2 regions of the Stenotrophomonas sp. As-7 genome follow, and region 1 is predicted to be linked to the other one. Evidence: riboswitches for the same ligand, from Rfam matches in the RefSeq annotation. Region 1 holds a riboswitch; the other holds the start of a gene.
The links. Region 1 has a riboswitch for thiamine pyrophosphate ahead of thiC (phosphomethylpyrimidine synthase ThiC). Riboswitches for the same ligand answer to the same signal wherever they lie in the genome.
Positions count from the first base shown of each region.

Region 2: linked by a shared signal. The riboswitch ahead of QP457_RS01010 (TonB-dependent siderophore receptor) and the one ahead of thiC (phosphomethylpyrimidine synthase ThiC) in region 1 are both predicted to bind thiamine pyrophosphate.

Region 1 covers NZ_CP127405.1:3,906,744-3,911,360, reverse strand. Annotated here, with positions in the region: gene QP457_RS17875 (BCCT family transporter) at 424-2,001, opposite strand; TPP riboswitch at 2,249-2,350, shown strand; gene thiC (phosphomethylpyrimidine synthase ThiC) at 2,444-4,288, shown strand; gene QP457_RS17865 (ion channel) at 4,390-4,617, shown strand, end outside.
Region 2 covers NZ_CP127405.1:222,869-227,485, forward strand. Annotated here, with positions in the region: gene QP457_RS01000 (TonB C-terminal domain-containing protein) at 1-364, shown strand, start outside; gene pnuC (nicotinamide riboside transporter PnuC) at 678-1,199, opposite strand; gene QP457_RS01010 (TonB-dependent siderophore receptor) at 1,256-3,436, opposite strand; TPP riboswitch at 3,507-3,602, opposite strand; gene QP457_RS01015 (phosphotransferase) at 3,758-4,617, opposite strand, start outside.

The DNA.
Region 1 (4,617 bases):
CTGTAGGCTTAGCCGCGCCATCCATGGCGCGGATACCCCCGCCACCCCCACCCGCACGCCCCCCGAAAGTTTCCGTGCGCGTCAGCCACGGAATAGAAAGAAGAAGAGCAAAGGCAAAGGCAACAGCTGCGTGCTTCTTGTTTTCCGATACACCTCATCCACGCATGGCGTGGATAGATTGTGTCGACCAAGGTCGACACCTACCGGCCGCGGGAAACTGTCGGGGGTGGGGCGGTGTGGGTGGGCAGGACCGTTGGCGCCATGGATGGCGCCATCGAGCCCCCAGGGATGGGTTTACGGCGTGTCCTGCCCACCCACACCGCCTCGCCCAGCCAGCAGTAACCCAGAGCCGCTTTGGCTTTTGAAGTTGCACTTGCCGTTGCTTGAAAAAAAAGCGGTGCAGCCGCAGGCTGCAAAACACCCTCAATCCGAATCCTGCGCCCGCGCCGCCTCCGCCTGGGTCTCTTCCTGCGCCGCCATCTCACGTGCGATCCACGCATCGATCATGCGTCGCTGGCGCTGCGTCTGCCGGCGCTCGCGCGTGTACTCCTGGTCCAGCACCCGGTACAGCGACACCATCACCAGCACCATCAGCAGAGCGAATGGCAACGCTGCGATCGTGATCATTCCCTGCAGCGCATCCAGCCCACCCGCCAACAGCAATGCCGCCGCGATCAACGCGACCGCGATGCCCCACGCCAGTTTGCGCTTCAGCGGCGGATCGCCGGCTTCGTCGGTGGACATGCTGGCCAATACCAGTACCGCCGAATCGGCCGAGGTCACGAAGAAGATCATCAACAGCACCAACGCCACCGCCGACAGCATCAGCGATGCCGGCAGGCTGTCGAACAGGGTGAACAACACCGTCTCGTAGCCATTGCCCAGCGCCTGCACCAGGTCGGCGTGGCCGAAGATCTGTGCCCACAGCGCGGTGCCGCCGAAAACCGCGAACCAGAAGAAGCCCAGCAGCGTCGGTGCCAGCACCACGCCGATCACGAACTCGCGCACGCTGCGGCCGCGCGAGATGCGTGCGATGAACGAGCCCACGAACGGTGCCCAGGAAATCCACCAGGCCCAGTAGAAGATCGTCCAGTCGGCCACCCAGGTGCTGCCGGAGAACGGCGACATGCGCAGGCTCATGGTCACCAGTTGGTTGAGGTAGGAACCCAGCGTGGTGGTGAACGTATCGAAGATGAATCCGGTCGGTCCCAGCACCAGTACGGTCGCGGCCAGCAACGCCGCCAGCGCCAGGTTGAAGTTGGACAGCCACTTCACGCCGCGCTCCACGCCGCTGGCGGTGGAGGCCATGTACAGCACGAAGGCAATGGCGATGATGGTCATCTGCACCGGCACCGTAGCCTGCAGGCCGAACACGCGCTCCACACCCGCAGCGATCTGGATGGTGCCGAAGCCGAGCGTCGTCGCCACGCCGATCGCCGTGGCAACCACCGCCGCGATGTTGACGACGCGGCCGATCCAACCGCGGTGGTGGCGGCCGATGATCGGCTGCAGCATATCGCTGACCAGTCCGCGTCCATTGCGGTTGAACTGGAACCAGGCCATCGCCAGACCGATCAGCGCGTAGATCGCCCACGGATGCAGGCCCCAATGGAAGAACGCATAGCGCATCGACGCACGCGCAGCATCCATGCTCTGTGCTGCCAGGCCTTCCGGTGGCTTGGTGAAGTGCGAGATCGGTTCGGCAGCTCCCCAGAACACCAGGCCGATGCCCATGCCGGCAGCGAACAGCATCGACATCCAGCTGGCGCGCGAAAACTCGGGCTCGGCGTCTTCGCCACCGATGCGCAGGTTGCCGAAGCGGCCGAACGCCAGGTACATCAGGAATACCAGTGCCAGGAATACGACCAGCAGGTACAGCCAACCGACGCTGCGGATGACATCGGCCAGCGCCGCCTGCACGACGGTATTGAAGGGGCCAGGCGCGAGGCCGGCCAGCAGCACCAGGGCAAGTACCAGTGCGATGGAAATGCGAAACACCATGAAGGAGCTTCTCCGATCAAGGGATTGAGGGGAGCGAGCAAAAGCTTGCAGGGAGTGGGCCGGCGACAGCGTGCGCGCACCGGACAGACGCCGCGATGGCGGCAGGGAAAGCACCGCTTGCGGCGGTGCGGCGCGCGTGCACGTTACTGAATGCGACGTCACGGTTCTGTTAACGCGGGTGTAGTAGATCCACGCCAGGCGTGGGTGTACGGCCAGGAGGCCGAGTGGTTTCTATGTTCTAATGCGCACCAAGAAGCGGGGGTACCGCGGCCTTGTGGCCACGGTTGAGATAGTCCCTTGGAACCTGATCCGGCTCATACCGGCGTAGGGAAGCTTTGCAATGCAGCCGTGCCCCGACCCCGCCCAAGGACTGCCTTGGTGCTGTCCGGGCGTGGGTGCAGTGCGCCGCCGCTTCGTCCCTGACCTTCCTGGACGATGCCCGATGAACGCACAGCTCTCTGCCCTGCAGCAACAGGCCCAGCAACTCTCCGAGTCCGTGACCCGGCCCATACCCGGCTCGCGCAAGATCCACGTGCCCGGCTCGCGCGCGGACCTGCAGGTGCCGATGCGCGAGATCGCGCTGACCCGCACGCCCACCGTGTTCGGTGGCGAAGAGAACGCACCGGTCACCGTCTACGACACCTCCGGCCCGTACACCGATCCGGACGTGCGCATCGACCTGTCTGCCGGTCTGCCGGCACTGCGTCGCGGCTGGGTGGAGGAGCGCAACGACACCGAACAGCTTGACGGCCTCAGCTCTTCGTTCGGCCGCGCGCGTGAGCACGATCCCAAGCTGGATCCGGTGCGCTTCCCCGCGCGCAGCCTGCCACGCCGCGCGCGTGCTGGTGCCAACGTCACCCAGATGCACTATGCGCGCCGCGGCATCATCACCCCGGAAATGGAATTCGTCGCCATCCGCGAGAACCAGCGGCTGGAGGCGATCCGTGATGCCGCACTGCTGCAGCAGCATCCCGGTGAATCCTTCGGCGCATCGATCCAGCACATCATCACCCCGGAATTCGTGCGCGAGGAAATCGCCCGCGGCCGTGCGGTGCTGCCCAACAACATCAATCACCCGGAAAGCGAGCCGATGATCATCGGCCGCAACTTCCTCACCAAGATCAACGCCAACATCGGCAACAGCGCGGTGTCCTCGGGTATTGCCGAGGAAGTGGAAAAGCTGGTGTGGGCGATCCGCTGGGGCGGTGACACGGTGATGGACCTGTCCACCGGCAAGCACATCCACGAAACGCGCGAGTGGATCATCCGCAACTCGCCGGTGGCGATCGGTACGGTGCCGATCTACCAGGCGCTGGAGAAGGTCGACGGCCGCGCCGAAGCGCTGACCTGGGAGATCTTCCGCGACACCCTGATCGAACAGGCCGAACAGGGCGTGGACTACTTCACCATCCATGCCGGCGTGCTGCTGCGCTACGTGCCACTCACCGCCAAGCGCGTTACCGGCATCGTCAGCCGCGGCGGTTCGATCATGGCCAAGTGGTGCCTGGCCCACCACAAGGAAAACTTCCTTTACACGCATTTCGAAGACATCTGCGAAATCATGAAGGCCTATGACGTGACCTTCTCGCTGGGCGATGGCCTGCGCCCGGGCTGCATTGCCGATGCCAACGATGCGGCGCAGTTCGGCGAGCTGGAAACGCTGGGTGAGTTGACGAAGATCGCCTGGAAGCACGACGTGCAGACCATGATCGAAGGCCCCGGCCATGTGCCGATGCAGCTGATCAAGGAGAACATGGACAAGCAGCTGCGCGAGTGCGGCGAGGCACCGTTCTACACGCTTGGCCCGCTGACCACCGACATCGCGCCGGGCTATGACCACATCACCAGTGCCATCGGCGCGGCGATGATCGGTTGGTTCGGTACCGCCATGCTCTGCTATGTCACGCCGAAGGAGCATCTGGGCCTGCCAAACCGTCAGGACGTGCGCGACGGCATCATGGCCTATCGCATCGCCGCGCACGCGGCCGATCTCGCCAAGGGCCACCCCGGTGCGCAGGTGCGTGACAACGCATTGAGCAAGGCGCGATTCGAGTTCCGCTGGGACGACCAGTTCCACCTCGGTCTGGACCCGGAGAAGGCCAAGGAATTCCACGACGAGACGCTGCCCAAGGACGCGCACAAGCTGGCACATTTCTGTTCGATGTGCGGCCCGCACTTCTGCTCGATGAAGATCACCCAGGACGTGCGCGAATACGCCGAGAAGGGCATGCAGGAGAAGTCCGAGCAGTTCCGTGCAGCCGGCGCCGAGGTGTACCAGCAGGGCTGATCGCAGAGGGGCAGCGCCGGGTCATGCCCGGCGTCATCCCATCACCCATCTCACGGACATGCGGCTATCCTCGGCCCATCGTTCCCTGGGGATAAGGAACCATGCCCATTGCCGTGACCACCCGCTGGCTGGCCATCGCCCGCCGTCATCCCTCTGCCTGGCTGCTCGGGGCGCAGCTGCTGTCGGTACTGCTGTACCCGGCGCTGGACGAAACCGCTGCCGGGCGCGCGGCCGTAGGCGTGTTCGGCATGGCCGTGCTCGGCCTGGCCCTGTGGGTGGTGCAGCGCAGCCCGCTGGGAACCTGGCTGGCGTTGGTGCTGGCCATCCCG
Region 2 (4,617 bases), 1.1 Mb from region 1:
ATGGTTGCTGGGCCTGCTGGCACTGGGCAGCGCCAGCGTGTCCGCACAGGACGCGCCTGCGCATTGGATGGCCTATGCCGCCTCCGTCAGCGGCGAGTTGCAGCAGCGCCTGCAGCAGGAACAGGATCCACGCGCCCAGCGCCTGCTGGCCTGGCTGCAGGAGCATCCCGATACGCCGACACCGCTGGTGGTGAGCGTGTGGATCGCCCGCGATGGCGCGATCTCCAAACTGGAATTCGACAGCTTGGGTGATGCCCAGGTGGATGCCGATCTGCGTGCGACGCTGCAGGCCACGGCGTTGCCGGCGGCGCCGCCGAAGGACATGCGCCAGCCGCTGCGGTTGGGGCTGGTGCTTACCCAGTAGATCCACGCCATGCGTGGATCGCGTGCCGATTGCCCACAACAGCCACGCATGGCGAGGCTCTACTATGTGTCTCCGCATGCGTGGCTGCGTTTGGCAGGTGCCAACCAAGGTTGGCGACTACCAGTAGATCCACGCCATGCGTGGATCGCGTGCCGATTGCCCACAACAGCCACGCATGGCGAGGCTCTACTATGTGTCTCCGCATGCGTGGCTGCGTTTGGCAGGTGCCAACCAAGGTTGGCGACTACCAGTAGATCCACGCCATGCGTGGATCGCGTGCCGATTGCCCACAACAGCCACGCATGGCGAGGCTCTACCGCGTTGCCAGCTGCGGTTCCCGCGCGGCTGCACGCCACGCCCGCAGCCCGAACAATGCCAGGCCCAGGAAGAACACGTACAACGCAGCAGTCACGTGCAGCGACTTGAACAGGTACGCGCCCACGTAGACCACGTCCACCACGATCCACACCCACCAGCAGGCGGCGTGTCGGCGTGCCTGCCACCACTGCCCGACCAAGCTCAACGCGGTCAGCATCGCGTCCAGCCATGGCAGCGCCGCATCGGTGAAGGTATGCATGCCGGCGCCAAGCGCGACGCCGCCACACAGGCCGATGGCGAGGTCGCGCAGCAGCGTGTCGCGCGCCAGCGGCACGATGCGGATGCTGCCTTCATCGGCCGCGTGCTGGCGCCAGTTGATCCAGCCATAGACCAGGAAACCGCCGAAGGCGACCTGCAGCAGCGTGTCCGAGTACAGCTTGGCCTCGGCGAACACTGCGCCATACAGCGCGACCGACAGCAGGCCGACCGGCCACGCGGCCAGCCGTCGCTTCGCCATCAGCCACACCCCGAGGATGCTGAAGAGGGCTGCAGTCCACTCGAGCGCGACGCCGCTCACAGCGCGAACGTCACCGACAGGCGTGCCTGTCGCGGTGCGCCCGGGAACAGGTAGTAGTCACCGCCGCTGCTGCCGGTGTCGCGCCAGTAGAAGCGGTTGAACAGGTTGTCCACCGACAGGTTCCAGGTCACGGCACGCTCGTGCAGGCGGTGCTGGAAGCGCAGGCCAGCGTCGAACACCGAGTAGTCCGGTGCGCGTACACCGCCATCGGCGCGGGCGACGTTGGCGGCGGCATAGCGCCAACCACCGGTCACCTCCAGGCCCTCGGCGAACGGCAGTGCATAGGCCAGATGCACGCTGGCGCGCACCTTCGGCACGTTCACCAGCTGATGGCCTTCATAGGCCGGAGTACCGCTGTCGCGTGCGCGCGCCTGCAGCACGCTGGCGCTGGCGACGATCTGCAGCGCGTCGGTCAGCTGGCCGTTGGCGGTCAGTTCCAGGCCGGTATGGGTCTGCTTGCCTTCTTCGACGAAGGTGTAGCCGGCATCACTGCCGTCCGGCTTTGCGTACTGGTAGGGCTGGGTAGTGCGGAACACTGCGGCGCCCAGGGTAAGAGCGTCCACCGGTACGTACTTCACACCCACTTCCAGCTGCCGCGACTGCATCGACGGCAGGAAGGTATCGGCGTTGGACGTCCAGAACGGTGCTTCCTGGCCCAGCGAAATGCCGCGCACGTAGCTGGCGTAGGCGTTGAGCTGGTCGGTGGCCTTCCACACCAGCGCGGTCTGCGGCAGGAAGCGCGACAAACGGCTGTGGCGCTGCGGCGTGCCGCGCTTGTCATAGGCGCGCTCGTCCAGGCGCACGAAGCGGCCACCGGCCAGCCACTGCCAGTCATCGCCGAAGCTCATCCGGTCCAGTGCGAAGAACGCGGTCTGGCGGCTGTCCAGGCGCCGTGCCGATGCACCCGGCATCTTCGGTGAGGGCTCGAACACCGGCACCTGCGCATCGTGGATGTTGCTGGTGCCGACGTACTCGTTGACGCTCGGGCGCTTGTCGACGGTGCGGCGGAAGTAGTCCGCGCCGATGCTCAGCTGGTGGCCGACGCTGCCGGTGTCGAAGCTGCCGCGCAGTTCGGCACGCGCCTGCTGGTTGCGGCGGGTGTCATCCGGGCTGCGGTAGTCGTAGATGTCGTAGTCGCCGTTGGGGGCGAAATAGTTGCCCGGCACACTGCCATCTGCGCACCCTGCGGTGTAGTAGCAGCCATAGGCGAAGGCGACGTTGTCATCGATCACCGAGCGGCTGTGGCCGATCGACAGCCGCGACTGCCAGGCGTCGTTGAAGTCGTAGGTGTGCAGGGCGGTGATGTTGGTGCTGGCGATGTCCACCGGCCGCTGCCACGGCTGGTAGCCGAGCAGGCGCTCGCGGTCGACGCCGCGTGGCAGGTCCCGCGCGCCCAGCAGCTGGAAGCCGGACACCGAGCGCTGCGAGCTGGTCTGGTAGTTGGCATCCACTTCCAGCTTGCCGTGTTCGCCGATCAGCCAGTCGGTGGACAGCGAATAGAAGTTGCGGCGACCGTCGGCATGCTCGACGTAGGAATCGTTGGCATCCCAGGCGGCATTGAAGCGGACGCCGAAGCGCGGGGTCAGCCAGTGGCCGACATCCACGGCGGCATAGCGCGAGCCTTCCGAATCGGTGCCCAGGGTGACCGTGCGTACTTCCGCCGGGCGCTTGCCCACGTAGTTGATGATGCCGCCGGGCGCCATCACGCCAGCCGCGAGGCCGGTTTCGCCCTTCAGGATCTGCACTTCCTGGATGTTCTCCAGCGCCAGGCGCTGTTCGCCGGCGATGGACATGCCGTTGAACCGGTAGCCGGTGGCCGCGTCCAGCGCGAAGCCGCGGATGGCGATGTTCTGGTAGTAGCCCACCGGCGCATAGGCATCGCCCAGCGAGGCATCGTTGCTGGCCAGCTCGGACAGCGAACGCACCTGGCGACGGTCGAGGTAGTCGCGCTCCAGCACGTTCACCGAAGCGGGCGTGTCCTTCCAGGAGCCGCCGCCGAACGCGTTGACGCGCGAGGTGTCGGTGGCCGGCTTGCCGGCCTGCACGCGCACTGCCGCCAGATCGGTGGGCGAGGACGGCGGAGCATCAACGGCGTCGGTGCCTGCCTCGCTGGCGTACAGCGGCAGGGCAGCGCAGAGGGCAAGGGCGAGCAGGGTGGGGCGCAGGCAGCGGTTCATTCGATTCGTCTTCAGACAACAAGGGAGACGAAGCGACGGCGCGCAGGTGCACCGGCCCATGACGGGGGTGTGGCTGCGGCTCAAAGCTCCCTACGCCGGTGCAAACCGGATCAGGTTCCAAGGGACTCTCTCAGCCTGGCAAATCCAGGCACCCCCGCTTCAGGTGACCATTTCACTACAAATGGTACGGATTTGCGAGCTACCGCCCTTCAGCCGGGGTCAGATCCCTTTACAGCGGCAACGGATCTGACCTCGGCCGAGCGCATCATCGACGCATGGCGTCGATCTACTGGGTACCCAGCGGGTTGGGTGGCTCGCGGCTTACGCGGCGGCGTGCAGGGCCGCCAGCAGGGCCTGGCCGGGGGCCGAGGCGAACCAGGCCGGATGCCCGAGCATGAACGGCTGCCAGGCGACGTCGGCATTCGCGGTGGAGCCGGTGACGCCCTCGAAGTACTCCACTTCGGACAGAGCGAAGTCGAAATGCACCATCGGCAGCAGGTCGGCCAGCAGGTGCACGCGCGTGGGCGACAGCGGCAATTCCTGCCGGTAGCCGTCCAGCAGGGCCAGGGCGATATCGATGCGTACCGCGTCGGTGCCGCGCTCCAGCTGCAGCCAGGCCACCGCGTTGCGTTCGATTGCGGTGGCCAGGTCGAACAGCGCGCTGGTCGGCGAGGCCAGGCCGAAATCGAGCACCGTGGCAATCGTGCCGTCGTCGTTCCACAGCAGGTTGGAAACGTGCCAGTCGTTGTGCGCCCACAGCCGTGGTTCGTCCTGCAGGCGCGCGGCCAGGCCGTGGTGCCAGGGCAGCACGTCGCGGTGCAGCTGTTCTTCCCAGGGAATGCGCGCCAGGTAGCGGGCCAACCCGGGGCGGTTGCCGAGGTCGGCCTTCAGCGCGGCGATCGGGTCATCGGCGCGGATCAGGTCGTCGCGTGCCACCAGCAGATGGGTACTGCGTTGCGGGGCGTGGTAGCCGGCTGCCGCGCGGTGCAGCGTGGCCAGCATGCGCCCTGCCTCGCGGGCCTGGGCGACGTCGGTCAACGGCGACCATGACGGCAGCTCGCGATAAAGGTCCCTGCCGGCGCCCACCGCATGCAGTTCGTAGGTCCACTGGCCGTGTTCGAGTGCGGTGCGGCCCTCGTTGCTGGCCAGTACCTGCACTACCGGCATGCCGGCAGTCGCCA